2 regions of the Arthrobacter sp. T2-23 genome follow, and region 1 is predicted to be linked to the other one. Evidence: riboswitches for the same ligand, from Rfam matches in the RefSeq annotation. Region 1 holds a riboswitch; the other holds the start of a gene.

Region 1 (15,725 bases):
TTGATCAGGGCCGGATCGGACACAACAGCGTCATTGACCTCGGTGACCTCGCCGGTGACCGGCGCGTACAGGTCCGAGACCGACTTGGTCGACTCGACCTCGCCGCAGGTCTCCCCCGCGGTTACCGCGGAGCCGACCTCGGGCAGGTCAACGTAGACGATGTCGCCCAGGGCATCCGCGGCGACGGCGGAAATGCCGATCCCGGCCGGTCCCGACCCGTCAGCGGCGACCCATTCGTGTTCCGCGGAGTACTTCAGTTCAGCTGCTACTTTGCTCATGTCTATCAATCCTTGAGTTCGTTTTGGTGGTTTCGTGACCGGCCGGTGGCCGGGCTATTTTTCGCGCTTGTAGAACGGCAGCGCCACGACTTCGAACGGCTCGGCCTTGCCGCGCAAGTCGATGTCCAGTGCGGTGCCGGGTTCGGTGAACTCGACGTCGACGTAGGCCATCGCGACGGGGTATCCCAGGGTGGGGCTCGGCTGTCCGGAGGTCACTTCGCCGACCACGTTGCCGTCGTTCAGGACCGGGTAGTGGCTGCGGCCGGCCCGGCGGCCCAGGCCCTTGAGGCCCACAAGTTTGCGACCGGTGGTAGAACCTGCGCCGGCCGCCTTGAGTTCGGCCAGGGCTGCCTTGCCGACGAAGTCCGACTCCTTGACGAGCGAGACGACCGGTCCCAGGCCTGCGGCGTACGGGTTGCCTTCGCGGGAGAGTTCATTGCCGTAGAGCGGCATGCCGGCTTCTAGGCGCAGCGAGTCACGGCAGGCCAGGCCGGCGGGGATAAGCCCCTGGCCGGCGCCGGCTTCCAGCAGTGCTTCCCAGAGACCGGCGGCGTCCTCGTTGGGAATGTAGATTTCGAAGCCGTCCTCACCGGTGTAGCCCGTACGGGCGAGGAGCAGGTCCTGTCCGTTGATCTGAACCTCAACCGCGGCGTAGTACTTGAGCTCCGTGACGAGCGAGTGCTGCCCGGCCGGAACCAGCGTCAGCAGGATGGCTTCCGCGTTGGGGCCCTGGACCGCGATCAGCGAGGTTTCGGCGGAGACATCCTCCACCGTCACGTCAAAGCCTGCAGCCCGCTCGGCCAGTGCCGCGGCCACTACCGCAGCGTTTCCGGCGTTGGGGACCACCAGGTACTTGTCCTCAGCACGCCGGTAGGAGATCAGGTCATCGATGATGCCGCCGTCTTCCTGGCAGATCAGCGAGTACTTGGCTCTGCCTACGGCCACGGCGGAGAGCTTCCCGGCCAGGGCATAGTCGAGGAACGCTGCGGCGTCCGGGCCGCTGACCCAGACCTCGCCCATATGGGAGAGGTCGAACAGACCCGCGGCGTTACGGACAGCGTGGTGCTCAGCCAGTTCCGATTCGTACTTGAGCGGCATTTGCCAGCCGCCGAAGTCCGTGAAAGAGGCGCCGGCTTTTTTGTGCTGCTCGAAGAGGGCAGTGTATTTCTCACTCATCGGGGGATCCTTAGTTTTCGAATTCGGAAAGCGGGGGGCAGGAGCAGACCAGGTTGCGGTCGCCTGCGGCGCCGTCGATGCGCCCGACCGGCGGGAAGTACTTGTCCTGCTTGAGCGTGTGGACGGGGAATGCCGCCTGCTCGCGCGGGTACGCCCGCTCCCAGTCGGAAGAGACGACGGCGGCCGCCGTGTGGGGCGCGTTGCGCAGCGGAGAATTCTCCAGCGTGAAATCGCCGTTGGCTACCTGGTCGATTTCCTGCCGGATGGTGATCATCGCTTCGATGAAGCGGTCGATCTCCGCCAGGTCCTCGGATTCGGTGGGCTCCACCATCAGGGTGCCCGCCACGGGGAAGGAAAGCGTGGGGGCGTGGAAGCCGTAGTCGATCAGGCGCTTGGCGACGTCCTCGGCGGTCACGCCGGTCTTGGCCGTGAGTTCCCGCAAATCCAGGATGCACTCGTGGGCCACGAGTCCGCTCTCGCCGGTGTAGAGCACCGGGAAGTGGTCGTTGAGCCGCGACGCAATGTAGTTCGCCGCCAGGAGGGCCGACTTGGTGGCCTCGGTCAGGCCCTGCCCTCCCATGAGCTTCACATAGGCCCAGGAGATCGGCAGCACGCCGGCCGAGCCGTACCGGGACGCCGAGATGGCCGCACCTGCCCCGCCCTGGCCGGCGGGCTTGTTCGCGTCGCCGGGCATGAACGGGGCCAGGTGTGCCTTGGCCGCGACCGGGCCGACGCCGGGTCCGCCGCCGCCGTGCGGGATGCAGAAGGTCTTGTGCAGGTTCAGGTGCGAGACGTCGCCGCCGAACTGGCCCGGCCGGGCCAGGCCCACCAGGGCGTTGAGGTTGGCGCCGTCGACGTAGACCTGGCCGCCGGCGGCGTGGATCGCGTCGCAAACTTCGCGGACGTCCGCGTCATACACGCCGTGCGTCGAGGGGTAGGTGATCATGATCGCGGAGAGCTCGTCCTTGTGCTGCTCGATCTTTGCGGTGAGGTCCGCGTGGTCGATCGTGCCGTCGGAGGCTGTGGCTACGACGACGACCTTCATGCCGGCCAGCACTGCGGAGGCGGCGTTGGTGCCGTGCGCGGAGGCCGGGATGAGGCAGATGTTGCGCTGGGCGTCGCCGCGGGAGTGGTGGTAGCCGCGGATGGCGAGCAGCCCGGCGAGCTCGCCCTGGGAGCCTGCATTGGGCTGGATGGAGACCTGGTCGTAGCCCGTGATCTCAGCGAGGTCAGCCTCGAGGCCGCTGATGAGTTCGCGCCACCCCTCGGTCTGGGAGGCCGGGGCGAAGGGGTGGATGGAGGCGAACTCCGGCCAGGAGATGGCTTCCATCTCGGCCGTGGCGTTCAGCTTCATGGTGCAGGAACCCAGCGGGATCATGGTCCGGTCCAGCGCGAGGTCCCGGTCCGATAGCTTGCGGATGTAGCGCAACAGCTGGGTTTCGGAGCGGTGCGTGTTGAAGACCGGGTGCTGCAGGAAGTCGGAGGTGCGCAGCACCGACCCGGGCAGTTCGAAGCCCTTGGCCTGCACGAGCGGACCGGCGCCAAAGGCGACGACCACCGCGGAGAGGACCTCCGGCGTCGTGGTTTCATCGACGGACACGCCAACTGTGTCCGCGTCGATGGGCCGTAGGTTGATGCCCCGGGCGTCGGCGGCGGCGACGGCCTTCGCGGCCTTGCCCGGCACACGGACCGTGAGGGTATCGAAGAAGGAGTCGCTCGCCAGTTCCCGGCCGGCAATCTTCAGTGTGGCGGCCAGGGCTCGGGCGTTGTTGTGGACGGTCTCTGCGATCGCCTTCAGCCCGTCCGGGCCGTGGTAGACGGCGTAGAACGAGGACACAATGGCCAGCAGCGCCTGCGCGGTGCAGATGTTGGACGTGGCCTTCTCTCGGCGGATGTGCTGCTCGCGGGTCTGCAGTGCCAGCCGGTAGGCGGGGACGCCGGCGTTGTCCTTGGAGACGCCGACGATCCGGCCCGGGAGCGTGCGTTCCATGCCCTCGCGCACCGCCATATACGCCGCGTGCGGGCCGCCGAAGAACAGCGGCACGCCGAAGCGCTGGGTTGAGCCGACGGCGATGTCCGCGCCCTGTTCGCCAGGGGGAGTGATGAGTGTCAGGGCAAGCAGGTCCGCGGCCACTGTGACCAGTGCGCCGCGCTCCTTGGCCTCGGCGATCACACCGGACTGGTCCCAGACCCGGCCGGAAACTCCCGGCTGCTGGAGGACGACGCCGTTGATGACGCCCTCGGGCAGGCCCTCGGACAGGTCGGCGACCTCAACTTCGAACCCGAGGGCCTCGGCGCGGCCCTTGACGATCGCGATGGTCTGCGGGAGGCAGTCGGCGTCGAGGACGGTCTTGCCGTCGAGGGCGGACTTGTTCTTGTTGGCGCGGCGCATGAGAAGCACGGCCTCGGCGACGGCGGTGGCCTCGTCGAGGAGGGAGGCGTTGGCAACCGGAAGCGCGGTGAGGTCCTGAACCATGGTCTGGAAGTTCAGCAGCGCCTCGAGCCGGCCCTGCGAGATTTCCGGCTGGTAGGGGGTGTAGGCGGTGTACCAGGCCGGGGCTTCGAGGATGTTGCGGCGGATCACGGCCGGGGTGACGGTGTCGTAGTAGCCCTGGCCGATCATCTGCACAGCGGTCTTGTTCTTCGCTGCCAGCCTGCGCAGCTCGGCCAGCACCTCGACTTCACTGAGCGCGCCGTCCAAAGTGAGGGGCTTTTCCTGGCGGATGGAATCGGGAACAGCGGTATCTACCAGGCCGTCAACACTGTCGTAGCCGACAGCCTTCAGCATGGTGTCGACGTCGGCCTCGCGGCGGGCGCCGATATGGCGGTCGGCGAAATTGGATGAAATAGATTGAGCCGTCAAGAGGAACTCCAAGGTTTGGCCGGCGCAAGGCGCCGGAGGGGACCGGGTTCCTCCCCGCTCTGTATTGGACCTGAGAGATTCCGCGGACCTTTGTCCGCTTGCACCGTCGGTGAGCCAGGGACTTTCCTGACTGCTTTCCAGAGTTGCCTCGCCGCGGCGGTACATGGGCCTGAGAGATTCCTGGGGAGGATTTGCTCCTACGGCGCCTGCCCGTGGGTGACGGGGAGGACTCTCCCGCCACGGCTCGAAAGGCATATTCGAATGTGGTGATTCGCCTCACACCGTACATGCCATCCGGGGGAGGGGCAACACCGCCGCCGCCTGGCAATGTCACAATTGCGGGGCTTGACTTTTCCGAGTGACCCATCACACACTGATTCGGCCGGACGATGTCCTTCAAGGCTGTTCCGGTCATGGTGGCTGAAGGTCCCGGCACATCCGGGGCACCGCACCCACGACGGCGCGCTTTTGATCGGAGCTAACCTCCAAGCCACTAAGCCTTCCGTAACATTCACAAATGAAAATGCCTATGATCTGCGGCGGGAGAGACCTGCCGGTACATGCAGCAGGCGCCGTAGGAGCAAATCCTCCCCAGGAATCTCTCAGGCCCACGTACCGCCGCGGCGAGGCAACTCTGGAAAGCAGCCAGGCAGGTTCCTGGCTCACCGAAGGTGCAAGCGGGTCTGCGGGGGCAGGAACGCGGAAACTCTCAGGTCCAAGACAGAGCGGGGAGGAACCCGAATCATCGTGGCACCGAAATGCCACTTGAACGATGGAGTTCCTCATGACGATTCACCGACCACCTTTGGCTCCGGTTGAAGCCCCCCACCTCGAGCGCCAGCTCAGCAACCGCCACATCCAGCTCATCGCAATCGGCGGCGCCATCGGCACCGGCCTGTTTATGGGCTCCGGCAAGACCATCTCGGCGGCCGGCCCCTCCGTAATCTTCGTCTACATGATCATCGGCTTCATGCTGTTCTTCGTCATGCGGGCCATGGGTGAGCTGCTGCTGTCCAACCTGCACTACAAGTCGTTCAGCGATTTCGCCGCGGATTTGCTCGGCCCGTGGGCCGGCTTCTTCACCGGCTGGACCTACTGGTTCTGCTGGGTGATCACCGGCATCGCCGACGTTATCGCCATCGCCGGATACTCCCAGGAGCTCTGGCCCGGGCTGCCCCTCTGGATCCCCGGACTGGTCACCGTCGCCATCCTGCTGCTGCTGAACCTGACCACGGTAAAGGCCTTCGGCGAAACCGAGTTCTGGTTCGCGCTCATCAAGATCATCGCCATTGCAGCGCTCATAATCGTGGGCCTGTTCATGATTTTCAGCGGATTCAGCTCCGACGCCGGACCCGCCACATTTAGCAACCTGTGGAGCCACGGGGGCTTCTTCCCGAATGAGTTCATGGGCTTCGTCGCCGGCTTCCAGATCGCCGTGTTTGCTTTCGTGGGCATCGAACTGGTGGGCACCACTGCCGCAGAGGCCAAGGACCCGGAGAAGAACCTGCCCCGGGCCATCAACTCCATCCCGGTCCGTGTACTGCTCTTCTACGTGGGCGCCCTCATCATCCTCATGTCCGTCATCCCTTGGACCCAGTTCGCCGCCGGACACAGCCCCTTCATCGCCATGTTCTCCCTGGCCGGCCTCGGGGCCGCTGCCACCGTCGTCAACCTGGTGGTCCTTTCCTCGGCGATGTCCTCGGCCAACTCCGGCATCTACTCCACCTCCCGGATGGTCTACGGCCTGGCCCAGGAAGGGGATGCGCCGGTCCGATTCGGTGCCCTGTCGCGCCGCAAGGTTCCCCAGAATGCGCTGTTCCTGTCCTGCGTGCTGCTGCTCGCCGGTGTGGTCCTGATGTACGCGGGGGAGAACATCGGCAAGGCCTTCGAGATGGTCACCACCGTTTCCGCCGTCTGCTTCGTGTTCGTCTGGTCGATCATCCTGGCCAGCTACCTTGCCTTTCGCCGGCGCCGCCCGCACCTGCATGCCTCCTCGAAGTTCAAGATGCCCGGCGGTGTCCCCATGGTGTGGGTGGTCTTCGCCTTCTTCGCCTTCGTGCTCTGGACCCTGACCACCCAGCCGGACACCCTCACCGCGCTCCTGGTGACCCCCGTCTGGTTCATCATTCTCGGCGCGGCATGGTTCGTCCTGCGCCGCCGCCCGGCCCACCTGGCGCGGTACCAGGCATTCCAGGACGAACTCCAGTCTGAGCAGGATGTTGCCAGCGGACGCCAGGCGGTGGACAGCCTGTGACAACCGGACCCGCCACACCAGCCGCCCCGTCCTCCCGCCCCGCGTTGGAAAAGCCGGTGGCGCCCGGCACGGAATTTGTCCTCACCCTCGACTGCGCCGAATCACCCGGAATCATCCACGCCGTCTCGGAATTTCTGCTGGCCCACGGCTGCAACATCATCGACATCAAGCAGTTCGGTGACCGGCAAAAACAGCACTTCTTCATGCGCGTGCACTTCGTCTCAGCGGGGGTAGCGGACGCCGACGTCGAAGAACTCCGGCAGGATTTCCTTCCGGTGGCCACTGAGTGGGACATGAATTGGCGGCTGGAACGCCACGGCCGGAAACAGCGGATCCTGGTCATGGTGTCCAAGTACGGACACTGTCTCAACGACCTGCTGTTCCGCGCCCGCATCGGCGAACTGCCCGTCGAAATCGTGGCCGTCGTCTCCAACCACCAGGACCACGAGGATCTCGTCACCTGGCATGGCATTCCGTTCCACCACGTGCCGGTGAGCCAGCAAACGAAGCCCGCGGCCGAAGCAACGCTGCTCTCACTGGTGGACAGTTACAACGTGGAACTGGTCGTCCTTGCCCGCTACATGCAGGTCCTGAGCGACAATCTCACGGGCCGCCTCGCCGGCAAGGCCATCAACATCCACCATTCGTTCCTGCCGAGTTTCAAGGGCGCCAAGCCCTATCACCAGGCATACGAACGGGGCGTCAAGACCGTCGGGGCCACCGCGCACTACGTCAATTCCGAGCTGGATGAGGGACCCATCATTGCCCAGCAGGTGATCGAGGTGGACCACACCTACACGCCTGCTGACCTGGTGGCGGTGGGCCGGGACGCCGAATGCAAGGCCCTGACTAACGCCGTCCGCTGGCATGCCGAAGGACGGATCATTCTCTCCGGCAACAGGACCGTCATCCTTCGCTGACGCGTCCCCCCGACCGTACGAAGCCCCCTCGTCCGGGGCTTCGCATGGTGAACCTGCCGGGTCCGGTTCCGTCCGTTCCGGCCCTGTCCGCTCCGGCGCGTTGCGCCGGCCATTCCTTGGAGTACTTCGTGACGGTTCATTCTCTTACGTCCACTTCCCCTTCAACCCAGCCCGCCGGAAACGATCCCGAGGTTCCCACGCGGCTGGAAATCGTTCCCACTGACGGCATCGTCGCCAGGGTTCAGGCAACCCTCCCGGCGGGCTCGAAACTCACCGTGACCTGCCTTCCGCATCACGGGGTCAAGCCCACGGTGAAGACGACAGTCCAGCTTGGCCAGCTCGGTTTCGGCGTGGTGCCGCACCTCGCGGCCCGCAGCCTCGAAAGCCGCGCGGAACTCGCCGGCATCCTCCGGGACTGCGAGGCTGCCGGGGTCACCGAGGTCTTCGCCATCGGCGGCGACGCGGCGCAGGCAGCGGGCCCCTACCCGACCAGTGCCCGCCTGCTGGAGGACATTGCCGAGCTTTCCGGCGGGCGGATCGCAGCGGGCGTCGCAGGCTACCCGGAAGGGCACCCGAAGCAGAGCCAGCTCCATATGCTCGATGCGCTGCTGGAAAAACAGCATCTTGCCTCCAGCGTGGTCACGCAGATGTGCTTCTCGGGCGCCCGGATCAGCTGGTACGTGGAGTTGCTGCGCCGCGAGGGCGTCACGCTGCCGGTGTGGGCCGGAGTCGCCGGGTCCGTCCCCCGGACCAAACTCGTCTCCCTGGCGACCAAGATCGGCGTGGGGCCGTCCCTGCGTTTTATCAGCCGCAAGGGCCCGCTCGCCCGCCGGCTGCTGGACGGTGGCAACTATTCTCCCCAACGACTCGTGTCCGAGCTGTCGGCGGTCCAGCCGGCCTTGGCCGGTGTCCACCTCTACACGTTCAACAACCTCGAACCGTACGCGGCCGTCCGCAGGGCCAAAAACGCCGCAGCGCCGGCAGCCGCGACGCCGGGACGCGGCTGATGGACACGCCCGAGGGCGCCGCCGGCGTCTCTCCGCGCGGTCTGCGATTGCCCTGGGCGGCACTCCCGCGTGGTCTGCCGGTTCAGATCACCGCCGACAGGAGGTTCCTCGGACGGGGCACAGTGGACGGCGCAACGCCGGACGGATCAGTGCTGTGGGTCCTCTTCATCGGCATGGAGGGCCGGCGCATGTTCCACCGGGACGACCACATTTTCGTGGAAGTGGGGTAAAAGGGAACCGTCGCCCACCGGGTCAGTGGCCCCGCGCGATCCAGTCCTCCAGCTTGGGCGCCTCGGCGCCGATCGTCGTCGTGTCCCCGTGCCCGGTGCGCACCAGCGTGTCCGCAGGCAGCGTGAGCAGCCGGGCCTTGATCGACTCGATGATGGTGGGGAAGTCGCTGAAGGACCGGCCGGTGGCCCCGGGGCCGCCTTGGAACAGCGTGTCGCCGGTGAAGACCGTGCCCTCGCTCGCCAAGAAGAAGCTGACCGAGCCGGGTGAATGCCCCGGCGTGTGCAGCGCCACCAGCCGCACGCCGGCGACGTCGAACGTGTCGCCGTCTTCGATCGCGCGGTCCGGCTCGGTCCCGGGGAAGACCCGATCCCAGAGCATCCAGTCGTCCCGGTGCAGGTAGACCGGAGCGTTGACCAGGCCCCGGAATCCGCCCAGCGCGGCGATATGGTCGTCGTGGCCGTGGGTGAGCAGGATGGCCTTGACGGTCCGGCCGGAGACGGCGGCCGCGATGGCAGCGGCGTCGTGCGCCGGATCGATCACGACGCATTCCTGGTCGTTGCCGACGATCCAGACGTTGTTGTCGACGTCCCAGGTGCCGCCGTCGAGCGAGAACGTCCCGGAGGTGACCAGCTGCTCGATCCGGAGCCCGTCCACCGAGGCGCCGCTCACAGCTCGACCACCGAGCGCAGCACGGAGCCGGAGTGCATTTTCTCGAAGGCTTCCTCGATCTGGTCGATCGTGATGCGTTCGGTGACGAAGGCGTCCAGATCCAGCCGGCCCTGCCGGTACAGGTCGATCAGCATGGGGAAGTCGCGGGACGGAAGGCAGTCGCCGTACCAGGAGGACTTCAGTGAGCCGCCGCGGCCGAACACGTCCAGCAGCGGCAGTTCCAGGGTCATCTCCGGGCTGGGGACGCCCACCAGCACGACCGTGCCAGCGAGGTCGCGGGCGTAGAAGGCCTGCTTGTACGTCTCGGGCCGTCCCACGGCGTCGATCACGACGTCGGCGCCGAAGCCGCCGGTCAGTTCGCGGATTGCCTCGACCGGGTCCACGGCGGAGGAGTCCACGGTGTGGGTCGCGCCGAGATCCTTGGCTCGCTCGAGCTTCTTGGCGTCGATGTCCACCGCGATCACGGTGGTGGCGCCGGCGAGCGCGGCACCGGCCACGGCCGCGACGCCCACTCCGCCGCAGCCGATCACGGCGACGGAATCGCCGCGCCGGACGTTGCCGGTGTTGATGGCGGCGCCCAGGCCGGCCATCACGCCGCAGCCGAGCAGGCCGATCGCGGCGGGGTCGGCGTCGGGGTCCACCTTGGTGCACTGGCCGGCGGCGACGAGGGTCTTCTCGGCGAAGGCGCCGATGCCGAGCGCCGCGGTGAGTTCGGTGCCGTCCTCAAGGGTCATCTTCTGCGCGGCGTTGTGCGTATTGAAGCAGTATTGCGGTTCGCCGCGGCGGCAGGCACGGCACTCGCCGCAGACGGCACGCCAGTTCAGCACCACCCGGTCGCCGGGGGCCACCTCGGTGACGTCGGGGCCGACAGCGCTGACCACACCGGTGGCCTCATGGCCGAGCAGGAACGGGAAGTCGTCGTTGATGGCGCCCTGCTTGTAGTGCAGGTCGGTGTGGCAGACGCCGCAAGTGAGGATGTCCACCAGGGCCTCTCCGGGTCCGGGATCCGGGACCAGGATGGTCTCGAGAGTGACGGGTGCGTTCTTGGACCGGACGACGGCGCCCTTGACTTTGTGGACCATGGGTGGCTCCTTTCATCACCGCTTCCGTCAGGGAAACGGCGCGGCGCGGGCTCCTGGGATTAGCCGGGAGTCCGCGCCGCACGTGGTGTGGTGGTGGGTCCTGAGAGGCTTAGGCCGCGAGGCGGGTCTTGACCTCGGCCGCTGAGGGGTTGGTGGCCGCGGTGCCGTCCGGGAAGAGCACGGTGGGCACGGTGCGGTTGCCGCCGTTGAGCTTCTCCACGAGTTCGGCGGTGCCTTCGACTTCCTCGATGTTGATCTCGGTGTAGCCGATGCCCTGGGCATCAAGCTGCTTCTTCAACCGGTTGCAGTAGCCGCACCAGGTGGTCGAAAACATGGTGATGGTGCCGGAATCGGGGGTGAAGTCCACGAAGTTCTCCTCAAAGCTCGTTGACGACGCTGCTTGACGGTGTGGGTGGCAGCGCCGGTTGCCGACAAAAGTCGTACGTTATCTGCAATAACCGTAACCCGGGAGCCGCTATTCCCGCTGGGCGCGACCCGGCGACTGCGGATGACAACGAATTGGCCCGGTGGCATGCTGGTGCCATGTGTGGACGCTACGTGATGGCCCGGGCCGTCGGGGACCTGCTGGCCGAATTCGACGCCGAACTCGAGGAGGAGGTGGTCATCCCTCCATCGTGGAATGTCGCCCCTACCGCGGACGTACCGATCCTCCTCGAGCGGCTGGTGGACGGCGAGTCGTCCGCCCGTCGGGTGCGGCAACTGCACATTGCACGCTGGGGACTCGTGCCGTCCTGGGCCAAGGACCCCGGCATCGGCTCGAAGATGATCAACGCGCGCAGTGAGAGCGTGCTGGAGAAACCCGCGTTCCGCAAGGCCACCCGCACCCGGCGCTGCGCCGTACCGGCGGACGGCTACTACGAGTGGAAGGGCGAAGGCCGCGGCAAGCAGCCCTACTACGTACACCCGAAGGACGGCAGTCCGGTGGTCTTTGCGGGCCTCTATGAATGGTGGAAGGACCCGTCCAAAGCCGAGGGGGATCCGGAGCGCTGGTTGCTCTCGACGTCGATCCTGACCACCGACTCCCCGCCGGAGGGCTTCGCCGGAGGCATGCTCGCGGAACTGACGGCCCTGCATGACCGGGTTCCGTTGCCGATGGACCGGGAGACGATGGCGATGTGGCTGGATCCGCAGGCCGACGATGCCGCCGGCCTTGTGGGGCTGGTGCGGGCCGGCGCGCACGATGTCGCGGAGGGCTGGACGATCGACGCCGTCGGCACCGCCGTCGGAAACGTGAAGAACGATTCCCCGGAGTTGATTCAGCCGGTGGGGAGCCTGTTCTAGGGGAGGTCCCAACACGCCTGGCTCAGCGTAGGGTCATTGCCGGTGTGCAGGCTGGGGCGAAGGTACGTTTATGTCGGTCTATGTCTGGTTCCACCAAGGGGGCAATGGTGACAATTATCGGTCGTGAGTCGGCAACCGTGGTCTATCGAATAAAACGAACGGCCAGGGGGCTGCGGTGGATCGTACTCAGCACGGTGCTCGCTCTGATCGGCCTCCTCGGGGTGTGGATTACCATCCCGGAATGGATCAACCTGCTTCTGGCGGGAATCTCATTTGCGTTGTTGTATGTGGAGGTCAGGGACCACCGGCGTTCCGTTTCCTCGACTGTGTTTGAGCCGCGCGTCAGCGATTCATTCGAAAGCGTCGTACAGGCGGCAAAGAACGATTATCGGTTTTCCTATCTGAAGTATCCGCACGGATCCTTCCTCTCGGACAACGTGGTGACCTCGGCGCTCCGGGACGGACTTGAGGCGAGGCTGGACTCCACTCCGTTCACTGTTCCCCCGGCGCTCAGCACCTTGGGCCAGCGCTTTCTGGACGAAAAAATAAAGGTGAGGCATGTCTTTGACGGGCCCATCCTTGGATGGAACTCCAACGTCGGCATGGGGGTGGAGGCTGAGCTGCCCCGTTGGATTGATTTTCAGCCTGCAACGTACTTTCAACACATCGAAACGGACCAACTTGCGCTCCACGACGTAAGCCAGGGGGGTCGTTTCAGTGAGGACCATGGGCGGAGGCTTTTTATTACCCGACGCGGGGTGCTCCGGGATTTTCGCGACTCGTGGCTCGTGAACGTGGTGGGCACCTCGGTCATGGCATTTACGAGCGATGGCAAGTTGCTCATCGTGGATCAAGGAATTCATAACCTCAACAGCGGCGGACAGTTGGCTCCAAGCGGGTCCGGTGCCTTGGAGCCGAGGGATTTTCAGGGCAGCGATGCGCTTCCACTGGCTGAACTTGCGGCGAACGGGGCCAATCGTGAGCTACAGGAAGAAACCGGAGTCTTGGCCAGTGAGATCCGGGAAAGCTACTTCCTTGGTTTCGGACGTTGGCTCGATAAGGCGGCGCGCCCCGAGCTGATGACACTGAGTTTGCTCTCCGTGGATTCGCATGTTCTGGAACAGCGGATGACGGAGAAACCCGAGAAACCATTTGTTCGTGGACGCACATTCACCAGGCTGGTGGGGGAGCCGGATGATTGGGGGGCGTCACCGGAAACAATGCTTGAGCCGCAGTACCGGGGGAGGCTCTCGCTGCCGCTCTCGGTGGGGCTGGCGCTGTTGAAAGATTTCGTCACAGCGGGTGGACCGGCCGCGGACATGTTTTCGGCCCAAGTCATCGCTGGCGAATAGGGTCCTAGACCGTGACCCTGCCGGCGGCGTCGACGGTCCAGGTGGGGTTGAAGGCGACCTCCCAGCGGAAACCGTCCGGGTCGGCGAAGTAGCCGGTGTAGCCGCCCCATGGCTGGGTCTTGGGCGCCGCCACGATGACGGCGCCCGCGGCCTCCGCCTGGCGCATCGCCTGGTCCACCTCCTCGGCGCTGCCCACGTTGTGGCTCAGGGTGATGCAGGGGACACCGGCGGGGGCGTCGGTCCCCGCCTCGGCCTGCATCTGTCCGGCGTCCCAGAGTGAAAGGATGAGCCCGTGGTTGGCCTGCAGGAAGACCACCTCGCCCGGCACCTCGCGGTGGACGGGCCAGCCGAGGGCCTCGGCATAGAAACGGCGTGAGGCGTCAACACTGCGGACGCCCAATGAGATGAAGTCGACTCGTGGTTGCATCGTTCGATACTGTCATGCACATGTCCACAAATCACGGAGACGACAAAGACGCCCAGGCCGACAGGGAACAGCTCGCCGCCGTGCGGGTGGCGGTCGACGAAGTGGACGAGCAGATCGTCGCACTGATCGGCCGGCGCGAACGGCTCATCCGGATTGCCGGGACGCTCAAGGCAGACAGCGCCGAGGTCCGTGCCCCGGGCCGCGTGGAGCGGGTCCTCGAACACGTCAAGGCCACGGCGGAGCAGAAAGATATCGACCCGGAGATCGTCGAACAGACCTACCGGGCGATGATCGACGCCTTCATCCGGCTGGAACTGGACGTCTACAAAGCCTCCAGCTAGGGCTGTCCGGCCCGGCTAGAGCGACTCCTCGACGGGCACGTTGGCCTGGTAGTCCCTGCCCTCGCAATCGCTGTACGCCGTCATCAGGTGGCCCTTGGTCAGCCCCATCACCGTGCTGATGGGGAAGTTCCCGGTGATGGTGTTGCCGGAGTGCTCCACGCCCTTGAGGTCAAAGTTCTCCTCCGTGCCGTCATGGCTGAAGCAGAAAAAGGACACGGCCTCGCCGTTCATGAACTCGATTTCCATCCGGCGCTGGTGGGAATGGTCTGGAGTGGCGGCCACGAGCCCGACGACGTAGGCCCCGGAACTAGGAATGTTCCCGTCTATATCGAACTTCGCCACCAAGGTTGAATCCTTGGCGGCGATGCTGACGTGCTTCAGGAGTGCGCTGTGGGAGCTCATGGCTCAATCCTGCTACCTGCGCCTGCGTCCGTCCACCCCCGATCTATGTTTTGTCCGCGCCCCGGCGTAGACTGGAAGTAATCGAAGATATATTCGAATAAAGGCTTGTTTACCTACGCTTGTTTACCTACGTGGGTTCTCGCCTGGGGTCAGCACTTTCCGGGAGGCGTTATGGGGATGTTCAGCGAGTCGGTGGACGTCGCCTGCACCCCGGAGGGCCAGCCCCAGTCCCTTGTCTGGGCAGGACAACACTACGAGGTCTGCGCCGAACCGGTCCGCTGGTTCGAGCGGCGCCAGTGGTGGGCAGAGGAACAGCGGGCACCGCTGGGCGGCGGACCGGGGCTGGTTGACCACGAAATCTGGCGCGTCCAAGTCCGGGACGCAGGAAGTCCGGCGCGGACCCTCACCCTTGACCTGAGCCGGCACATAGGCAGCGGGCGCTGGCGGCTGCTGCGGATCCACGATGCCCTGCCCCCTCTCCGGAAACCCGAATCAGCATGAGCTTCACCCATCTACACGTCTCCACCGCATTCAGCGCCCACTATGGGGTGTCCTGGCCGGAAGAACTGGCCGCTGCGGCTGCCGCGGACGGTGCCACGGCGCTCGCCTGCACGGACCGCGACGGGCTCTACGGCACCGTCAAGCACCTGAAAGCCTGCATGGCGGCGGGCCTGGATCCGGTGGTCGGGGTGGACCTTGCGATCTACGACGACGAGGGCGACCTCCGCACCCAGGTCGGGGGACGCGTCGTGGTGCTGGCGCACGGGCAGAACAACGGCGCAGGGTACCGGGCGCTGTGCCGGCTGGTCTCCGACGCCCACGCACGCACCACAGGCAAGGCACAGGGAGCGGTGCCCGTGGCCGTGACCCGGGCGGAGCTGGCCTCGCGCACCCTGGATCCGCAGACCCTCAAGCCGGTCCTGACCGTCCTGCTCGGCCCGGACTCCGACGTCGGCCGTTCCATGGGTGGCCGGCGCTACCTTCGCCCCCGCACACTGTTCAAACGCTGGCTGGAGGCCATGCCGTCCGGAACCCTCGCCGCCGAGGTCGTCTCGCAGCTCAGCCCGCCCGGCGAACCCCTGAGCACGGCCCATGCCGTGCGGATGCTCAAACTCGCTGAGGAACACGCTGTTCCCGCGGTGCTGACCAACGCTGTACGGTACTGTGCCGAGGACGGCGCCGCGACGGCGGACGTGCTGGACTCCGCCCGCACGCTGAAGTCCCTGCCCGAGCTCTCCGCCGCACCCCAGCTGCAACCCAACGGACAGGGATGGTTGAAATCCTCCGCCCAGATGCTGCAGCTGGGCAAGGAAATCATGCACACCGCCGGGTACGGCGCCGCGGACCTGAAAAGCCTGCTGGCCCACACCGAGGCGCTCGCGGACCGGTGCCGGATGGACCCTGTCACCGACATGGGGTGG
Region 2 (15,725 bases), 1.3 Mb from region 1:
CCGCGAGGCGGTCCTCGGCTTCCTGCCCGTTGAGCTCGCAGTTGCGCAGGTCCACCAGGACCAGGTGCACGTCGGTGCCGCCGGAGATCACGTTGATCCCCTTCGCGGTGACGTCCGGCCGGACCAGGCGCTCGGCGAGGATCCGGGCACCGGCGAGGACACGTTCCTGGCGTTCCTTGAATTCCGGGGACGCGGCGATCTTGAAGGCCACGGCCTTGCCCGCGATGACGTGCTCGAGCGGGCCGCCCTGCTGGCCCGGGAACACCGCGGAGTTGATCTTCTTGGCGATGTCGGCGTCGTTCGTCAGGATGATGCCGCCGCGCGGACCGGCGAGGGTCTTGTGCGTGGTGGAGGTGGTGACGTGCGCGTGCGGGACCGGCGAGGGGTGCAGTCCGGCCGCGACGAGCCCGGCGAAGTGCGCCATGTCCACCATCAGGTAGGCGCCCACCGAATCGGCGATCCGACGGAACTCGGCGAAATCGAGCTGGCGCGCGTACGCGGACCAGCCGGCAACAATGAGCTGCGGTTTGTGTTCCTGGGCGAGGCGCTCCACCTCGGCCATGTCGATCCGGTGGTCATCCTCCCGGACCTGGTACGGGATCACGTTGTAGAGCCGGCCGGAGAAGTTGATTTTCATGCCGTGCGTGAGGTGGCCGCCGTGTGCCAGGTTCAGGCCCATGATGGTGTCGCCCGGACGGATCAGGGCGTGCATCACGGAGGCGTTGGCCTGCGCACCGGAGTGCGGCTGGACGTTGGCGTACTCGGCGCCGAAGAGGGCCTTGACCCGGTCGATCGCGAGCTGTTCAATGACGTCCACGTGCTCGCAACCGCCGTAGTAGCGCTTGCCCGGGTAACCCTCGGCATACTTGTTCGTCAGCACCGAACCCTGCGCCTGCATCACGGCCCTGGCGGTGTGGTTTTCCGAGGCGATCATCTCCAGGCCGTCGCGCTGGCGGCCCAGCTCGGCGTCGATCCTGGCGGCGATCTCCGGATCCAACACGGACAGCTCCGCGTCCAGGGACGGGGAAACGACCTGCTCGAACACCGTTTCGGTCCCCGTCGCTGCCCCGCTCACAGTTCGCCGCCGTTCTTGGAGGCGTAGTCCTGTGCGGTGAGCAGCGGGCCGTCGGACTCGGCGGCCACCTTGAAGAGCCAGCCGGCGCCGTAGGGATCGCTGTTGATCAGTGCGGGGTCGTCGACGACGGCGGCGTTGATTTCGGTGACCTCGCCGGTGACCGGCGCGTACAGGTCCGAGACCGACTTGGTCGACTCGACCTCGCCGCAGGTCTCCCCCGCGGTCACCGCGGAACCGACCTCGGGCAGGTCAACGTAGACGATGTCGCCCAGGGCATCCGCGGCGACCGCGGAGATGCCGATGGACACAATGTTTGATCCGGCGTTGCCGGAGTCACGGGCAACCCACTCGTGCTCGTCGGAGTACTGCAGTTCAGGGGCAACTTTTGCCATGTGTTTTTCCTTTACGTTTGAAAAGTCGTGGGGCCACTTTAAGTGTGGCTGGGTTGGGTGGCGGATGAGGCGATTCCTCCGCGTGCTCGCTCGTTCCTCGCTTAGACGCACGCTTCCGGAATCCCCTCACCCGCCGCTATTCAGTTCAGTTTTCGGGGCCAACCGCTGCCTCCGGAAAGAAACACTGGCCGTGCGAATTTTCTAGGGCCGAGCCGCGGTAGGCGGTAGGGGCCCCAGCACCTTTGGCTTTCGAAGGCGCTGGTTCCTGTTGGTCTAGGTGTGGCGGCTTGTCCTGAAAGGTGAGCTGTCCTCGAGGGGCCGGCCGGCCGCGGTTTTCGAAAGCGTGCGTCTAAGCGAGGGACGAGCGAGCACGCGTGAAAACCGGGGCCCGCCGGTCCCGGAGCCGGGAACCGCCGGCCGGTCCCGGAGCCAGCCACCGCTCCGGGACAGGCCCCCGCCGGGCTATTTTTCGCGCTTGTAGAACGGCAGTGCGACAACTTCGAACGGCTCGCTCTTGCCGCGCAAGTCGATGTCCAGTGCGGTGCCGGGTTCGGTGAACTCGACGTCGACGTAGGCCATCGCGACGGGGTAGCCCAGGGTCGGGCTGGGCTGGCCGGAGGTGACTTCGCCGACCGTGGTGCCGTCCTTCAGGACCTGGTAGTGGCCGCGGCCGGCCCGGCGTCCGAGGCCTTTGAGTCCGACGAGCTTGCGGCCGGAGGTGGATCCGGCGCCGGCCGCCTTGAGTTCGGCCAGGGCTGCCTTGCCGACGAAGTCGCCTTCCTTGGAGAGCGCGACGACGGGGCCGAGTCCGGCGGCGAACGGGTCGCCTTCGAGCGAGAGTTCGTTGCCGTAGAGCGGCATGCCGGCCTCAAGCCGCAGCGAATCGCGGGAGGCGAGGCCGGCCGGGGTCAGTTCGCCCTCCTCGGCGATGGCGATGAGCGCCTGCCAGAGGGCGGCGGCGTCGTCGTTGGAGACGAAGATTTCGAAGCCGTCCTCGCCGGTGTACCCGGTGCGGGCCAGCAGGAGGTCCTGGCTGGCCCCGCCGAACATAAACGGGACGTCGACGGCGGCGTAGTACTTAAGGCCGGTGACGAGCTCGTGCTGGGCCGCGGGGACCAGGCGGAGCAGGATGGCTTCCGCTTTGGGGCCCTGGACCGCGATCAGCGAGGTGGAGGCGGAGGCATCTTCGACCGTGACATCAAAGCCTGCAGTCCGCTCGGCGAGGGCCGCGGCCACGACCGCTGCGTTGCCGGCGTTGGGGACCACCAGGAACTTCTGGTCGCCGCGCCGGTAGGTGATGAGGTCGTCGATGATGCCGCCGTCCTCGTTGCAGATCAGCGAGTACTTGGCCTTGCCGACCGCCATGGCGGAGATCTTGCCCACGAGGGCGTAGTCCAGGAAGGCTGCGGCGTCGGGGCCGGTGACCCAGACTTCGCCCATGTGGGAGAGGTCGAAAAGGCCCGCGGCGTTGCGGACGGCGTGGTGTTCAGCCAGTTCCGATTCGTACTTGAGCGGCATTTGCCAGCCGCCGAAGTCCGTGAAGGAGGCGCCGAGTTTCTTGTGCTCTTCGTACAGGGCAGTGTATTTCTCACTCATCGGGGGATCCTTAGTTTTCGAATTCGGAAAGCGGGGGGCAGGAGCAGATCAGGTTGCGGTCACCGGCTGCGCCGTCGATTCGGCCGACCGGCGGGAAGTACTTGTCCTGCTTGAGCGTGTGGACCGGGAAGACCGCCTGTTCGCGCGGGTAGCTGCGCTCCCAGTCGGTGCTGATCACGGCGGCCGCGGTGTGCGGGGCGTTGCGCAGCGGGCTGTGCTCGACGCTGAAGTCACCGTGGGCCACCTGGTCGATCTCGGCGCGGATGGCGATCATGGCCGTGATGAACCGGTCGATCTCGCCGAGGTCCTCAGACTCGGTGGGTTCGACCATCAGGGTGCCCGCCACGGGGAACGCGAGGGTGGGGGCGTGGAAGCCGTAGTCGATCAGGCGCTTGGCGACGTCCTCGGCGGTCACGCCGGTCTTGGCCGTGAGCTCGCGCAGGTCCAGGATGCACTCGTGGGCCACGAGGCCGCCCTCGCCGGTGTAGAGCACCGGGAAGTGGTCGTTGAGCCGCGACGCAATGTAGTTCGCCGCGAGCAGCGCCGACTTGGTGGCCTCGGTCAGGCCCTGCCCTCCCATGAGCTTCACGTACGCCCAGGAGATCGGCAGCACGCCGGCCGAGCCGTAGCGGGACGCGGAGATCGGGGTGCCCTCGGCGCCGTTGGCCGGATCGGCCGCGTTGCCCGGCATGAACGGGGCCAGGTGTGCCTTGGCCGCGACCGGGCCGACGCCGGGTCCGCCGCCGCCGTGCGGGATGCAGAAGGTCTTGTGCAGGTTCAGGTGCGAGACGTCGCCGCCGAACTGGCCCGGCTGGGCGAGCCCGACGAGGGCGTTGAGGTTGGCGCCGTCGATGTAGACCTGGCCGCCGGCGGCGTGGACGGCGTCGCAAACTTCGCGGACGTCCGCGTCGTACACGCCGTGCGTCGAGGGGTAGGTGATCATGATCGCGGAGAGCTCGTCCTTGTGCTGCTCGATCTTGGCGGTGAGGTCCGCGTGGTCGATCGTGCCGTCGGAGGCGGTGGCTACGACGACGACCTTCATGCCGGCCAGCACTGCGGAGGCGGCGTTGGTGCCGTGCGCGGAGGCCGGGATGAGGCAGATGTTGCGCTGGGCGTCGCCGCGGGAGAGGTGGTAGCCGCGGATGGCGAGCAACCCGGCGAGCTCGCCCTGGGAGCCGGCGTTGGGCTGGATGGAGACCTGGTCGTAGCCGGTGATCTCGGTCAGCTGGGCTTCGAGGTCCTCGATCAGTTCGCGCCAGCCGGCCGTCTGGGATTCGGGCGCGAAGGGGTGGATGGAGGCGAACTCCGGCCAGGAGATGGCTTCCATCTCGGCCGTCGCGTTCAGCTTCATGGTGCAGGAACCCAGCGGGATCATGGTCCGGTCCAGCGCGAGGTCCCGGTCCGATAGCCTGCGGATGTAGCGCAACAGCTGGGTCTCGGAGCGGTGCGTGTGGAAGACCGGGTGCTGGAGGTAGTCGGAGGTGCGTTCGACAGCCGCGTCCAGTGCGAACGCAGTGTCCGTGCCTGCGGCACTGTCTGCGACGCTGGCGCCGAAGGCGGCGACAACGTCGGCGACGATTGTCCCGGTCGTGGCCTCATCGGCGGAGATGCCCACCGTGTCGGCGTCGATGGCGCGCAGGTTGATGCCCCTGGCGTCGGCTGCGGCGATGATGTCCGCGGCCGTGCCCGGCACGGAGACCGTGACGGTGTCGAAGAAAGAGGCGTGCTGGACGGCCAGGCCGGCGGCCTTCAGCGAGGCGGCGATGGTCCTGGCGTGGCCGTGGACCGTTTCGGCGATCGCCTTCAGCCCGTCGGGGCCGTGGTAGACGGCGTAGAAGGAGGCCACGATGGCCAGCAATGCCTGGGCGGTGCAGATGTTGGAGGTGGCCTTCTCGCGGCGGATGTGCTGCTCGCGGGTCTGCAGGGCCAGACGGTAGGCGGGGACGCCGGCGTTGTCCTTGGAGACGCCCACGAGGCGGCCGGGCATGGAGCGCTCCAGGCCCTTCTGGACGGCCATGTAGGCGGCGTGCGGGCCGCCGAAGAACAGCGGGACGCCGAAGCGCTGCGCGGAGCCGACGGCGATGTCCGCGCCCTGTTCGCCGGGGGAGGTGATCAGGGTCAGGGACAGCAGGTCCGCGGCGACAGTGACGAGCGCGCCGCGTTCCTTGGCGTCAGCGATGACGGCCGAGTGGTCGAACACGCGGCCGGAGGCACCGGGCTGCTGCAGCACGACGCCGTTGATGACGCCGTCGGGCAGACCCTTGGACAGGTCTGCGACCTCAACCTCAAAGCCGAGGGCCTCGGCGCGGCCCTTGACGATCGCGATGGTCTGCGGGAGGCAGTCGGCGTCGAGGACGGTTTTGCCGTCGTGGGCCGTCTTATTCTTGTTGGCCCGGCGCATCATCAGAACGGCCTCGGCGACGGCGGTGGCTTCGTCCAGCAGCGAGGCGTTGGCGATCGGCAGGCCCACCAGGTCCTGGACCATGGTCTGGAAGTTCAGCAGCGCCTCGAGCCGGCCCTGTGAGATTTCCGGCTGGTAGGGGGTGTAGGCGGTGTACCAGGCCGGGGCTTCGAGGATGTTGCGGCGGATCACGGCCGGGGTGACGGTGTCGTAGTAGCCCTGGCCGATCATCTGCACGGCGGTCTTGTTCTTGGCTGCCAGCTTGCGCAGTTCGGCCAGCACTTCGACTTCGCTCAGCGCTGCTGCGAGCGCCAGGTCGGAGTCCTGCCGGATGTCCTTCGGAACGGCGGTATCCACCAGCGCGTCGACGGTGTCGTAGCCGACAGCCTTCAGCATGGTGTCGACGTCGGCCTGGCGGCGCGCGCCGATGTGCCGGTCAACGAAGGACGTGGAGGCTGAGGTAACAGTCACAAGGAACTCCATAACTAAGGCGGCGAGGGTACGCCACATTGATTCGGGTTCCTCCCCGCTCTGTATTGGACCTGAGAGTTTCCGCGGAGCCGCTTTGGCCGGGCTCCGCTTGCACCGTCGGTGAGCACGGCGCGTCACGAGACGCGCTTGCTGCTTTCCAGAGTTGCCTTGCCGCGGCGGTACATGGGCCTGAGAGATTCCTGGGGAGGGTTTGCTCCTACGGCGCCTGCTTGTACCTACTTGCAGAACTCTCCCGCCGCAGATCAAAGGCATATTCAGTTGCTCGTGACCGCAGTCACAACTTCTATTGTCCTATGCCGGAGACGCGTCCGCAAACTCCGGCGCCCGGACCGCTTCAGCGTTACGGTAGAGCGGTCGCCCAGATGCGGCGGTGCGGGCGGTTTCGAGACGAGGAGAGAATTCATGCTGGAGCAGAGGGCATTCGGGGCCACCGGTTTGGAGGTCTCCATTGTGGGGCTCGGCGCCGGCCAGATCGGCGAAAGCGATGTCACGGAGGCCGAAGCCGCAGAAGTGCTCAACGGAGCACTGGATCTGGGCGTCACGCTGATCGATACTGCGGCCAGTTACGGGCTGAGCGAGGAGCGTATTGGCCGGCACCTTGGCGGACGTCGGGATGAGTTCGTGCTCTCCACCAAGGGCGGGCCGAAGATCAACGGCCAGCGGGATTGGTCCCCGGGCAGCGTGCTTGAGAGCATCGAACAGTCTTTGCGCTTGACCCGGTCGGAGCGGATCGACATCTTCTATCTGCACTCTTGCCCGCTGGACATCCTGCGGCGCGGAGAGCTGCAGGACACCTTGGACCAGGCCGTCGACGCCGGCAAGATCGGCATCGCCGGCTACAGCGGCGACAATGAGCCTCTTGCCTTCGCCGTGGAGTCCGGCCGGTTCGGCGCCATCGAAACCAGTGTCAACATCGCCGACCAGTGGAATTTGCGAAACGTTCTCGGCCGGCGCCCCGAACTGGGAGTCATCGCCAAGCGCCCGATCGCGAATGCGCCGTGGCGGTTCGCCGAGCGTCCGGCCGGGAACTACGCCGAGCTTTACTGGGAGCGGCTAAAGGCTCTGGAGCTCGACCCGGGGGACATGGACTGGGCCGAGTTCGCCCTGCGCTTCACCGTGTATGCCCCCGGCGTGCACACCGCTATTGCCGGCACGGCCAAGCTGGACCACCTTCGCCGGAACCTCATGGCCGCCAGCCAAGGTCCGCTTCCGGCCGCAGCCTTGGACGGCATCGACCGCGCTTGGCGCGCTGTCGGCTCCGACTGGCCCGCTTCGACCTGACAGCCAGCAGACCTCACCACGTCCCCGGACCGGCAGCGTGCGGGGCGTCGACGCCGCGCGAGCCCTGTCACGCGGCCAGGCGGAAATGACAGCGACTGTGCTGCTGCACGGCGGCGGGGGCATCGCGTTCGATGGATGAGCGCAGGGCCGCCGCCTGCGCGGCGTCCAACCCGGCCTCCCGGGAACGCCGGGCCACAACAGCAAGCCGGTCCGCCACCTCATTCAACGGATCTCCGGCGTGCCCTTTGACCCAGCACAGCTCGGCCGAGGGTCCCGACAGCAGGGCGCAAATCCGGCCGACCTCGCCGCGGACGACGCCGGACCCGCCGGCCGGGAGGGACCCCGCCAGGCCCCGGCGCACCAGTTCCAGTCCACCCCGGCTGTCGCTGAAGAGCCGGAGGGTTCCGAGTCCACCGCGCAGGGCGGGGTGCAGGGACAGCGCCAGTTGGATGCCCTTGCGCATGGCCTTGAGCTCCGCGTGCAGGACGCTCGAGCACACGGCGGTTCCGGCCCCCGTCCGGAAGCTGCTGCCTTCGCCGGTCGCGACGACCCAGCCCAGGCCAACGGTCATTCCTCTGCCTTTGGAGGCGTCTGTCACCACATCCACCACTCCCCCTCCGGCGGACAGCCCGGCCAGGACGGCCGCTTCAGTCCTCCCATCGCTACTGCAGGAAACTTCAGCGAGGGAGATTGCCTCCGCCAGCCCGAGTTCCGACACCTGCCTGCGGAGCTCAAGCAGGAGCCGGCGGCATGCCACCACCCGCACTACCGCGCGCAGCTCAGCCTCGGCGCCGTGCGGACCGGCGCCCGGCCGCCGCTCCAGCAGCGCCAGGAGCACCTCCATCGCGATTCGCCGGTAGCAGTGGTCCGCACCCGGGCCGATGGCCGCGGTTCCCGTTACGAGGGGAGGATCCTTAGGACCGGCCGTTCCGGCGGAGGCTGCCGCGGCTCCGCCGACCGGGGCCAGCGCCCAGCAGCCCAGACCGAACTGGACCGTGGCCGCGACTTCCACGATGCTCGCCAGGTGATGCTTGCGGACCTCCGCCAGCATCACCCCGCGCCGCATCGGTGCCGACGGCTTCGGAACCGTCGTTCTCATTGGCGCCGGTGAAATGGTCTGCGCGGTCATACTTCCCCCTGTTTGGCAGGTCCCGGACGGCGTCCGGGGTTACTGGAAGGAAGGCTAACCGCGAGGTCCGACAATAAGGGCTGGGGGCTCAGGCGCGCAGCCGCTCGACGGCGGCCAGCAGCCTCTCGACGTCGCCGGCCTCCGTCAGCGGCCCCTCGCCGGGGCCGCGCGCCAGCATGGCATTGAAGTACAGCCCGTCCCCCATGTACAGCACGGCCTTCGCCATCGCGGGCCCGACGTCGGCCGCGAGCAGCGCCAGCCAGCTGGCCTGGACGCCGGCCATCCGGCGCAGGGTCTCTGCGTGCGCGACTTCGGCCAGCCGGGTGGCGGCCACGAACACCCGGTCCAGCGGGGTGTCGGCCCACACCGAGGACTTGATGAAGTAGGCCGCGGCGCCTTCGGGAGCGGCCGCCATGGCGTCGAGGTCCTCCGCGAGGAGCCGGTCCAGGCGCTCCAGCAGCACCGAGACCATGGCCTCCTTGTTCGGGAAGTGGTACAGCAGGCCGCCCTTGGAGACGCCTGCCAGCCGGGCCACCGCATCCAGCGTCGCGGCGCGTTCCCCCTCGGCGATGAGCAGGGATTCAAAGGCGTCGAGGACGGCTTCGCGGGCGACGGGTTTTCTGGCCATGGGTTACATCATGCCTGTCAGGAAGCGCATTTCTTAACTATACCGTCCAGACGGTATAGTTAACCTCCATGACCACCGCATCCCTGTCCGCACACGCCCGCCCGCCAGCGGCCGCCGAGCCGGCGCCGCGCACGCCCTGGCGCGACTGGCTGGCGTTGTCCCTGCTGATGTTCCCGGTACTGCTGGTGGCCGTGGACAACACGGCCCTGACCTTCGCGCTACCGGCGATTGCCCGCAGCCTGGATGCCACCGGCGTGGAACTGCTCTGGATTGTCGATGCGTATCCGCTGGTCTTGGCCGGCCTGTTGGTGGCGATGGGCAGCCTGGGCGACAGGATCGGTCGGCGCCGGCTGCTGTTTGTCGGCAGTGCGGGCTTCGCAGCAGTCTCCGCGGTGACGGCCTTTGCCCCCGGTGCGGCGTGGCTGATCGCAGGCCGGGCAGGGCTCGGCTTCTTCGGCGCCATGCTGATGCCATCCACGCTGTCGCTGATCAGGAACATCTTCCCGGAACCCAACCGGCGCCGGCTCGCGGTGGCGATCTGGGCTGCCGGCTTCTCCGCTGGCGCCGCACTGGGACCGATCCTGGGCGGCTGGCTGGTGGAACACCTCTGGTGGGGTGCTGTCCTGCTCGTCGCGGTGCCCATCATCCTGCCGCTGATGGTCCTGGGGCCGGCCCTGATCCCGGAATCGCGCGACCCAAACCCAGGCCCCGTGGACGCGCCCAGCATCGCACTGTCCCTGCTTGCCATGGTCCCGGTGGTCTACGGCATCAAGATCCTGGCGACCCACGGCCCGGCGCCGGAACCGCTGGCCGCCCTCGGCGTCGGCCTGCTGATGGGCTACGCCTTCGTCCGCCGCCAGCGCCGGCTGGCGGCATCGGCGTCGGCCGCTCCCCTGCTGGACCTCAGCCTCTTTGGCAACCCTGTCTTCAGCACCGCCATCACAGCCAACGTCCTGGCCTTGTTTTCCTACAACGGGTTCATCCTCTTCCTCGCCCAGCACCTGCAACTGCTGGAGGGCCAGTCACCGTCGGAGTCCGGCCTGGCGATGGTCCCGGCCCTGGCCGCCACGGTCGTCGCGGGGCTGCTCGTGGTGCCGCTGGTGCGCAAGATCCGCCCGGGCTTTGTGGTCGCGGGCGGACTGCTGCTGAGCGCCACGGGATATGCCTTGGTGGCCCTGGGCGACCACAGTGCCGGCCCGGGGCTGTTGCTGGCCGCCCTGCTGGTGCTCTGCCTGGGCGTCGGCGCGGCCGAAACTATCTCCAACGACCTCATCCTGGGGGCGGTCCCGGCAGTGAAATCGGGCGCCGCGGCGGCCATTTCGGAAACCGGCTACGAGGTCGGCTCCCTGCTCGGCACGGCCATCCTCGGCTCCATTCTCACGGCGTCGTACCAACGCAACCTGCAGCTTCCCGCCGACGTCGCCCAGGCCGGCCCCGGGGCGGTCCACCAGGCGGGGGAAACCCTTGCCGGGGCGGCCGAGCTGGCCCGGGCCCTCCCGGCACCGCTGGCGGAGGCCGTGACGGCTGCCGCCAGGAGCGCCTTCGATTCCGGCGTCCACATCACGGCCGCCATCGCGCTGGTGCTGATGGCCGGCGCCGCCGTCCTGGCCGCCGTGGTCCTGCGGAAAGTGCCGACGGCGCGCTAACCGGGAGCGTCAGCCGGCGCCCCGCCTGGTCACTTAAAAGCGAACGTCCGACGCCGGGTGGGAACCCGGCGCCGGGCGCTTGGAGGGCGCGCTGGCCTGCTACTTCTTGGTGTCTGGCGTGGTGACGCTGGCGGACGCGCGCATGGTTTCGGCGTTCACCATCCAGGCGAACTGCTCGAACTTGGCAATGAATTCATGCAGCAGGTCGGCGGTGGTGGGGTCTTCCTCATCCACCTCGTCGTGCACCTTGCGCATGGTGCCGACGGCGGCCTCAAGCGCGGCGACGATCTTGTCGATCGCGTCCTTGGTGTTGATCAGGCCGGCAGGGAATTCCGCCAGAGCGGTGGACTTGGAAACCGTCGAGCTGCGGCCGTCCGGCAGTGCGTGCAGGGCGCGCATCCGCTCGGCCAGGTCGTCGGCGAAACCGCGGGCAGCTTCGATAATCTCGTCCAGCTGAAGGTGGAGGTCGCGGAAGTTCGTGCCCACGATGTTCCAGTGCGCCTGCTTGCCCTGGACATGGAGTTCAATGAGGTCCACGAGAACGGCCTGCAGGTTGCTTGTCAGGGTGGGTGTTGCTTTCATGCATCCTCCTTGATTGGAACGTCTGGTACGGCGTTATGCCTCAGACGCTACCCCAGTGAGGACGCCCCCGCGACGGCCGCGGCGGAATTTCACGGTCAGCTTACTAAGTGAGCTTAGTAACGGACCGGAATGGCCTTAGACGGCCTGGTTCAGCATCGGCCCCTGCGGGAAGATGGCCCGGGTGATCCCTCCGGCAGTCGCGTCGGACAACTGGGCAAGGTAATCGTTCCGGCGGCGCGGCGTGATCCGCGACTGCGGTTCGAAGCCCTGGTCCGGGTCGTCCGCGTAGTGGGCGGTAAGGCCGTCACGCATCAGGCGGATCGCTTCGGCGCGCTGCTGCGACACGGCGGCGTGCGTGGAACCCAGTTCGGCTGCCAGATCCTTGACGGTGCGGTCGCCGAAGTAGATCTCCTCGACCACGTAGCGCATTCGCTCGGGCAGGGATTTCACGGCGGCCCGGAGGTACTGGAGACGTTCGTCAGCAAGCACGGAGTGCTCCGGCGACAGGGTTTCCGCTGCCAGCGTGTCCACAACGGCGTCGTCGAGCGGCGTGAGGGTGCGGGACGCATCTGCCAGCGCCGCCTCCACCACGCTTTGCTGGACGCCCAGCGCGGAGGCAATCTCATCCACCGAAGGCGTGCGGCCGAGGGCGGCCGCAAGGGTCTCCTGGACGGACATGGTCTCTTTGATCCGGCGGCGCGCGGAGCGGGTGGCCCAGTCACTGGCCCGCATCTCGTCCGCGAAGGCGCCAAGGATGCGACGCCGGGCGAAGGCGCCGAAAGGCACGCCAAGGTCCGGGTCGAAGGAGTCTGCCGACGTAATCAAGGCAACGGCGCCGGCCGACGCCAAATCATCGCGCGAGAGGTGGGACGCCTTCGAGCACAAATCTGAGACGAGATAACCCACCAGCGGAAGGTGCTGGGTGACCATCTCGTTGCGTTCCACGCGATTCAATAGTGTGTCCCCCCATGAGACCGGATCAGGAGCTTTAAAACCCTGAGAACCGCACCCGCAAACGGTCCCGCACTCCCCCCATGGGAGGCGGTGTTCGAAGCTCGGGCGCAGCACCCAGAACGAAACCTATCACCTGATCTGGAATCTGCGTGTACCCTCAGGGAAAAGCTTGGCGGAAAATGCGGAAAGCCGCAATTTGGCCGGGATGGCAAGGGAATGGGGCCCATGGGTGTAGGGGATCTTTCGGCGGCACTGTGGCAGGAGCGGCGGCAGCTGGAACTACTCCTGTTCAGGCTGGAAACCCAGCGCCTGCACGTGGCTGCCGGCAACACCCACTGGCTGACTTTCACCGCGTCCGAGGTCGAGTCGGTACTGGACCGCCTGCGCTTCGACGCCCTCGCCAGGCATGTCGAATCGGCGGCTGTGGCGGCCGAGTGGGGCCTGCCGGCGCAGGCGACCCTGGTTGAACTGATCGCGGCCGCCCCGCCGGGTGCCTGGCCGACGGTCCTGCAGGAGCACCTGGACGGTCTGCGCCAGTTGTTAGCCCGGCTCGGCGACACGGCCCGCGCCAGCGAGGAGATGCTTCAAAGCCGGCAGCTGCCCGCCGGTTCCGGCGATTCGGCCGCGCTGCTGGAGCAGCTGACGATGGCGGGAAACCTTGAACGTGCCTTGGCCATTACGCGCCGCGCCAGCCAGCCGCTGATGGCCCAGTACCTCGGCGACGACGCGAACTCCCGCTAGCCGCCGTCAGTCAACGGGGCGGGCGGCCGCCGGGGGAAGTAACCCGCGCAAGGCGTCTTCGGTTCCCGCGCCGGCTTCCGCGCCCGCTTCAGCGGCTGCCAGGTTCGCCGCCGCGATGGCCTCGATGACTTCCCGCCGCTGGATCGGGACACCGCGGGGCGCCTCGATGCCGATCCGGACGCCGTCTCCGCGGCCTTCCAGAACAGTGATGACGATGCCGTCGCCGATCATGATCTGTTCGCCCGGCTTGCGTGTAAGTACCAGCATTCTCTCAATCTACCCTTCGCGGCCCGGCGCTGCGTCCCACGGCAGCGGCCGGGTCGCCGGCCGGCCGTCGATCCAGCCCACGGGCAGGCCGAGGGCGTCAACGCTTTCGGGGGTGGCGGTGTCCGCGGCGCCCACCACGGCCACCGCGGCCACGTCGAGCCGCGCCCTCAGCAGGCCCACCCAACGGGCCGAATCCTCATGCTTGCGGCCGGCGTCCACGACGACCCAGAGCTGGTCCGGCGAGAGCGCCGCGATCGCCTGGAGCCGGGCGAGGGTGTTGCGTGCCTTGCCCAGCCCAAAGGCCGCCAGCACCGTCTGCTCGGTTTCCACGGCGTGGGCGCGGGCCGCCGTCGCGCTCTGGCGTCCGTCCAGGTGCAAGTGGCCGTAGGCGCTTAGCTCCCCCGCGGTGCGGACGTCCGCACCCCCGGTGGCGATGGACATGGCCAGGGCCGTGTCGAGTGCGTCGTCGTCGAGGCCCACCAGCACCACCAGGTCGCCGGTGCCGTTCAGCGGGACGGGGACAGTCTCCCGTGCCGGCGCGGCGCCCCGCGACGACGGCGACGGCGACGGCGCCGCCTGGCCGGCGGATGTCGCGGGGCGCTCCCCGTCCCCCGGGCGCGCCGAAACCACGGGCGCGGGCTGTGCTGCCTGCGACCGGAGCCCGGAACCGAGCTGGTCCAGCAGTTCGGCGAAACCCGGCGACTCGGTGGAAACGCCGGGACCGGCCGTCCGGTGCAGGGTCAGTTCGGCGGCGTCGGCTTCGGCCAGCAGGGCAGCGATCGCATCGCCTTGCAACTCGTGGCCGGGAGCGGCGGCCAGCCGCTGGACGCCCGGCCTCGTGGGCCGGGTGGTGTCCCGCGGCGTGTCGCCGCCGGTGGGCCGCGGCATGGGCCGGGGGGTTTCCCCCGGCGTGTCGCCGGGCATGTCGACGATCTCGCCTTCGGACAGGATGTCGGCGTCCGGGAGGACTTCACCGGTCACGACGTCGTGCCGGGGCTGGACCTCGATGACGGCTTCATAGCGGTTGGCGGCGAAGAGCCCGGCGATGCCGGGGCTGATGACACGTTCCGCGGACACGATGCGGGCCGCGGGGCCGTACTGGGCTTCTGCCTTGCTGCGGATTTCCTCCAGCGAGGCTCCCTTAAGCCGATAGCGGTTCGGCATGGCGCACGACTCCTACGGTTTCGATCCGGACGTTGGCGGAGGTGACTTCACGGTAGGACAGCACCGGCAGGGAACCCGGCTGCGCTCCGACGAGCCGATGGATCGCCGGGCGCAACGCGGGGGCGCACACCAGGACGGCCTGCCGGTTGGCGGCGGCCGCGGAGTCAACCGCGTTGCGCACCGAACGCAGCACGGCGTCGAGCCTGTCCTGCCCCATCACAATCTGGCTGCCGCCCTCGGCCGGGCGCATGTCCTCGAGCATGGACTGTTCCAGCAGCGGATCGATCATGATCACGTTGAGCACGGGGCCCTCCATGAACTTCGCGGTCAGCGCCGGTCCCAGGGACTGGCGGGCGGCCTCCACAAGCGATTCCGGGTCGGTGGAGATCTTGGCCCGGAGCGTGAGCGCCTCGTAGATGCGGGCCAGGTCGTTGATGGGGACCTGCTCGTCGAGCAGGCCCTGGAGCACGCGCTGCAGCTCGGCGAGCGAGAGCAGGGCCGGGGTGAGTTCGTCGACAGCCGAGGGACTCTGCTTACGGACGCCCTCGGTCAGCACCCGGACATCTTCGCGGGAGAGCAGCCGGGCGGCGTTGGCCGTGACGATAGAGGACAGGTGGGTGACAAGCACCGAGACCCGGTCGATCACGGTGGCCCCGGTCATTTCGGCGTTGTGCCGCATCTCGGCCGGAATCCACTTCCCGGCGAGGCCGAAGACCGGTTCGATCATCGCGACGCCCGGCAGCGAGTCCAGCAAGTCGCCGAGGGCCAGCATCTGGCCGGCCGGGGCGGTGCCGCGGCCGGCTTCCACGCCCGCGATCCGGATGGCGTAGGTGGCCGGCGGCAGGTCCACGCTGTCCCTGGTGCGGACCGGCGGGATGACCAGGCCCAGTTCCATGGCGATCTTGTGCCGGAGCGACCGGACCCGGGCCAACAGGTCGTCCGAGGCGCCGGAGACCATGTCCACCAGATCCGGGGCCAGCAGGATCTCCACGGGGTGGATGCGCATATCCTCGAGCAGCTTCTCGTTCGGGTCCAGCTCCGGGGAGTTCAAGGCCGCGGCCTCGGCATCGCGGGCCCGCTCCGCCTCCTTCTGGCTGGCTGCGGTGCGGCGGGAGGCCAGGATCAGCCCGGCGCCGACGAGGATGAACGGAATGGGCGGCATGCCGGGGATGAGCGCCATGGCGATGGCGGCCACGCCGGCGATCAGCAGGGCATTCGGTGACTGCAGCAGCTGGGTGGAGGCCGTCCGGCCCATGTCCGCTTCGGCGTTGGACCGGGTCACAATCATGCCGGTGGAGACCGCCATGAGCAGCGCCGGAATCTGTGTGACGAGGCCGTCGCCCATGGTCAGGAGGCCGTAGGTGTTGAGGGCGTCGC

Evidence for each region. Region 1 has a riboswitch for glycine ahead of gcvP (aminomethyl-transferring glycine dehydrogenase). Riboswitches for the same ligand answer to the same signal wherever they lie in the genome.
Region 2: it holds a riboswitch for glycine, as region 1 does, so the genes downstream of both, gcvP (aminomethyl-transferring glycine dehydrogenase) here and gcvP (aminomethyl-transferring glycine dehydrogenase) in region 1, are expected to answer to the same signal.

The regions. Positions count from the first base shown of each region.
Region 1 covers NZ_AP027917.1:77,627-93,351, forward strand. The annotation lists gene gcvH (glycine cleavage system protein GcvH) at 1-278, opposite strand, end outside; gene gcvT (glycine cleavage system aminomethyltransferase GcvT) at 333-1,454, opposite strand; gene gcvP (aminomethyl-transferring glycine dehydrogenase) at 1,465-4,329, opposite strand; glycine riboswitch at 4,367-4,463, opposite strand; glycine riboswitch at 4,465-4,564, opposite strand; glycine riboswitch at 4,848-4,945, shown strand; gene ACZ5Z0_RS00435 (amino acid permease) at 5,102-6,571, shown strand; gene purU (formyltetrahydrofolate deformylase) at 6,616-7,491, shown strand; gene ACZ5Z0_RS00445 (methylenetetrahydrofolate reductase) at 7,620-8,498, shown strand; gene ACZ5Z0_RS00450 (MBL fold metallo-hydrolase) at 8,751-9,398, opposite strand; gene ACZ5Z0_RS00455 (S-(hydroxymethyl)mycothiol dehydrogenase) at 9,395-10,480, opposite strand; gene ACZ5Z0_RS00460 (mycoredoxin) at 10,590-10,847, opposite strand; gene ACZ5Z0_RS00465 (SOS response-associated peptidase) at 11,042-11,782, shown strand; gene ACZ5Z0_RS00470 (hypothetical protein) at 11,863-13,134, shown strand; gene ACZ5Z0_RS00475 (VOC family protein) at 13,139-13,561, opposite strand; gene ACZ5Z0_RS00480 (chorismate mutase) at 13,576-13,902, shown strand; gene ACZ5Z0_RS00485 (hypothetical protein) at 13,918-14,304, opposite strand; gene ACZ5Z0_RS00490 (DUF6504 family protein) at 14,476-14,805, shown strand; gene ACZ5Z0_RS00495 (DNA polymerase III subunit alpha) at 14,802-15,725, shown strand, end outside.
Region 2 covers NZ_AP027917.1:1,334,183-1,349,907, forward strand. The annotation lists gene glyA (serine hydroxymethyltransferase) at 1-1,075, opposite strand, end outside; gene gcvH (glycine cleavage system protein GcvH) at 1,072-1,467, opposite strand; gene gcvT (glycine cleavage system aminomethyltransferase GcvT) at 1,930-3,063, opposite strand; gene gcvP (aminomethyl-transferring glycine dehydrogenase) at 3,074-5,935, opposite strand; glycine riboswitch at 5,986-6,101, opposite strand; glycine riboswitch at 6,103-6,201, opposite strand; gene ACZ5Z0_RS06105 (aldo/keto reductase) at 6,359-7,237, shown strand; gene ACZ5Z0_RS06110 (ribonuclease H family protein) at 7,305-8,336, opposite strand; gene ACZ5Z0_RS06115 (TetR/AcrR family transcriptional regulator) at 8,455-8,994, opposite strand; gene ACZ5Z0_RS06120 (MFS transporter) at 9,063-10,640, shown strand; gene ACZ5Z0_RS06125 (Dps family protein) at 10,740-11,222, opposite strand; gene ACZ5Z0_RS06130 (sigma-70 family RNA polymerase sigma factor) at 11,358-12,176, opposite strand; gene ACZ5Z0_RS06135 (flagellar protein FlgN) at 12,402-12,917, shown strand; gene ACZ5Z0_RS06140 (carbon storage regulator) at 12,924-13,184, opposite strand; gene ACZ5Z0_RS06145 (hypothetical protein) at 13,194-14,348, opposite strand; gene ACZ5Z0_RS06150 (flagellar biosynthesis protein FlhA) at 14,326-15,725, opposite strand, start outside.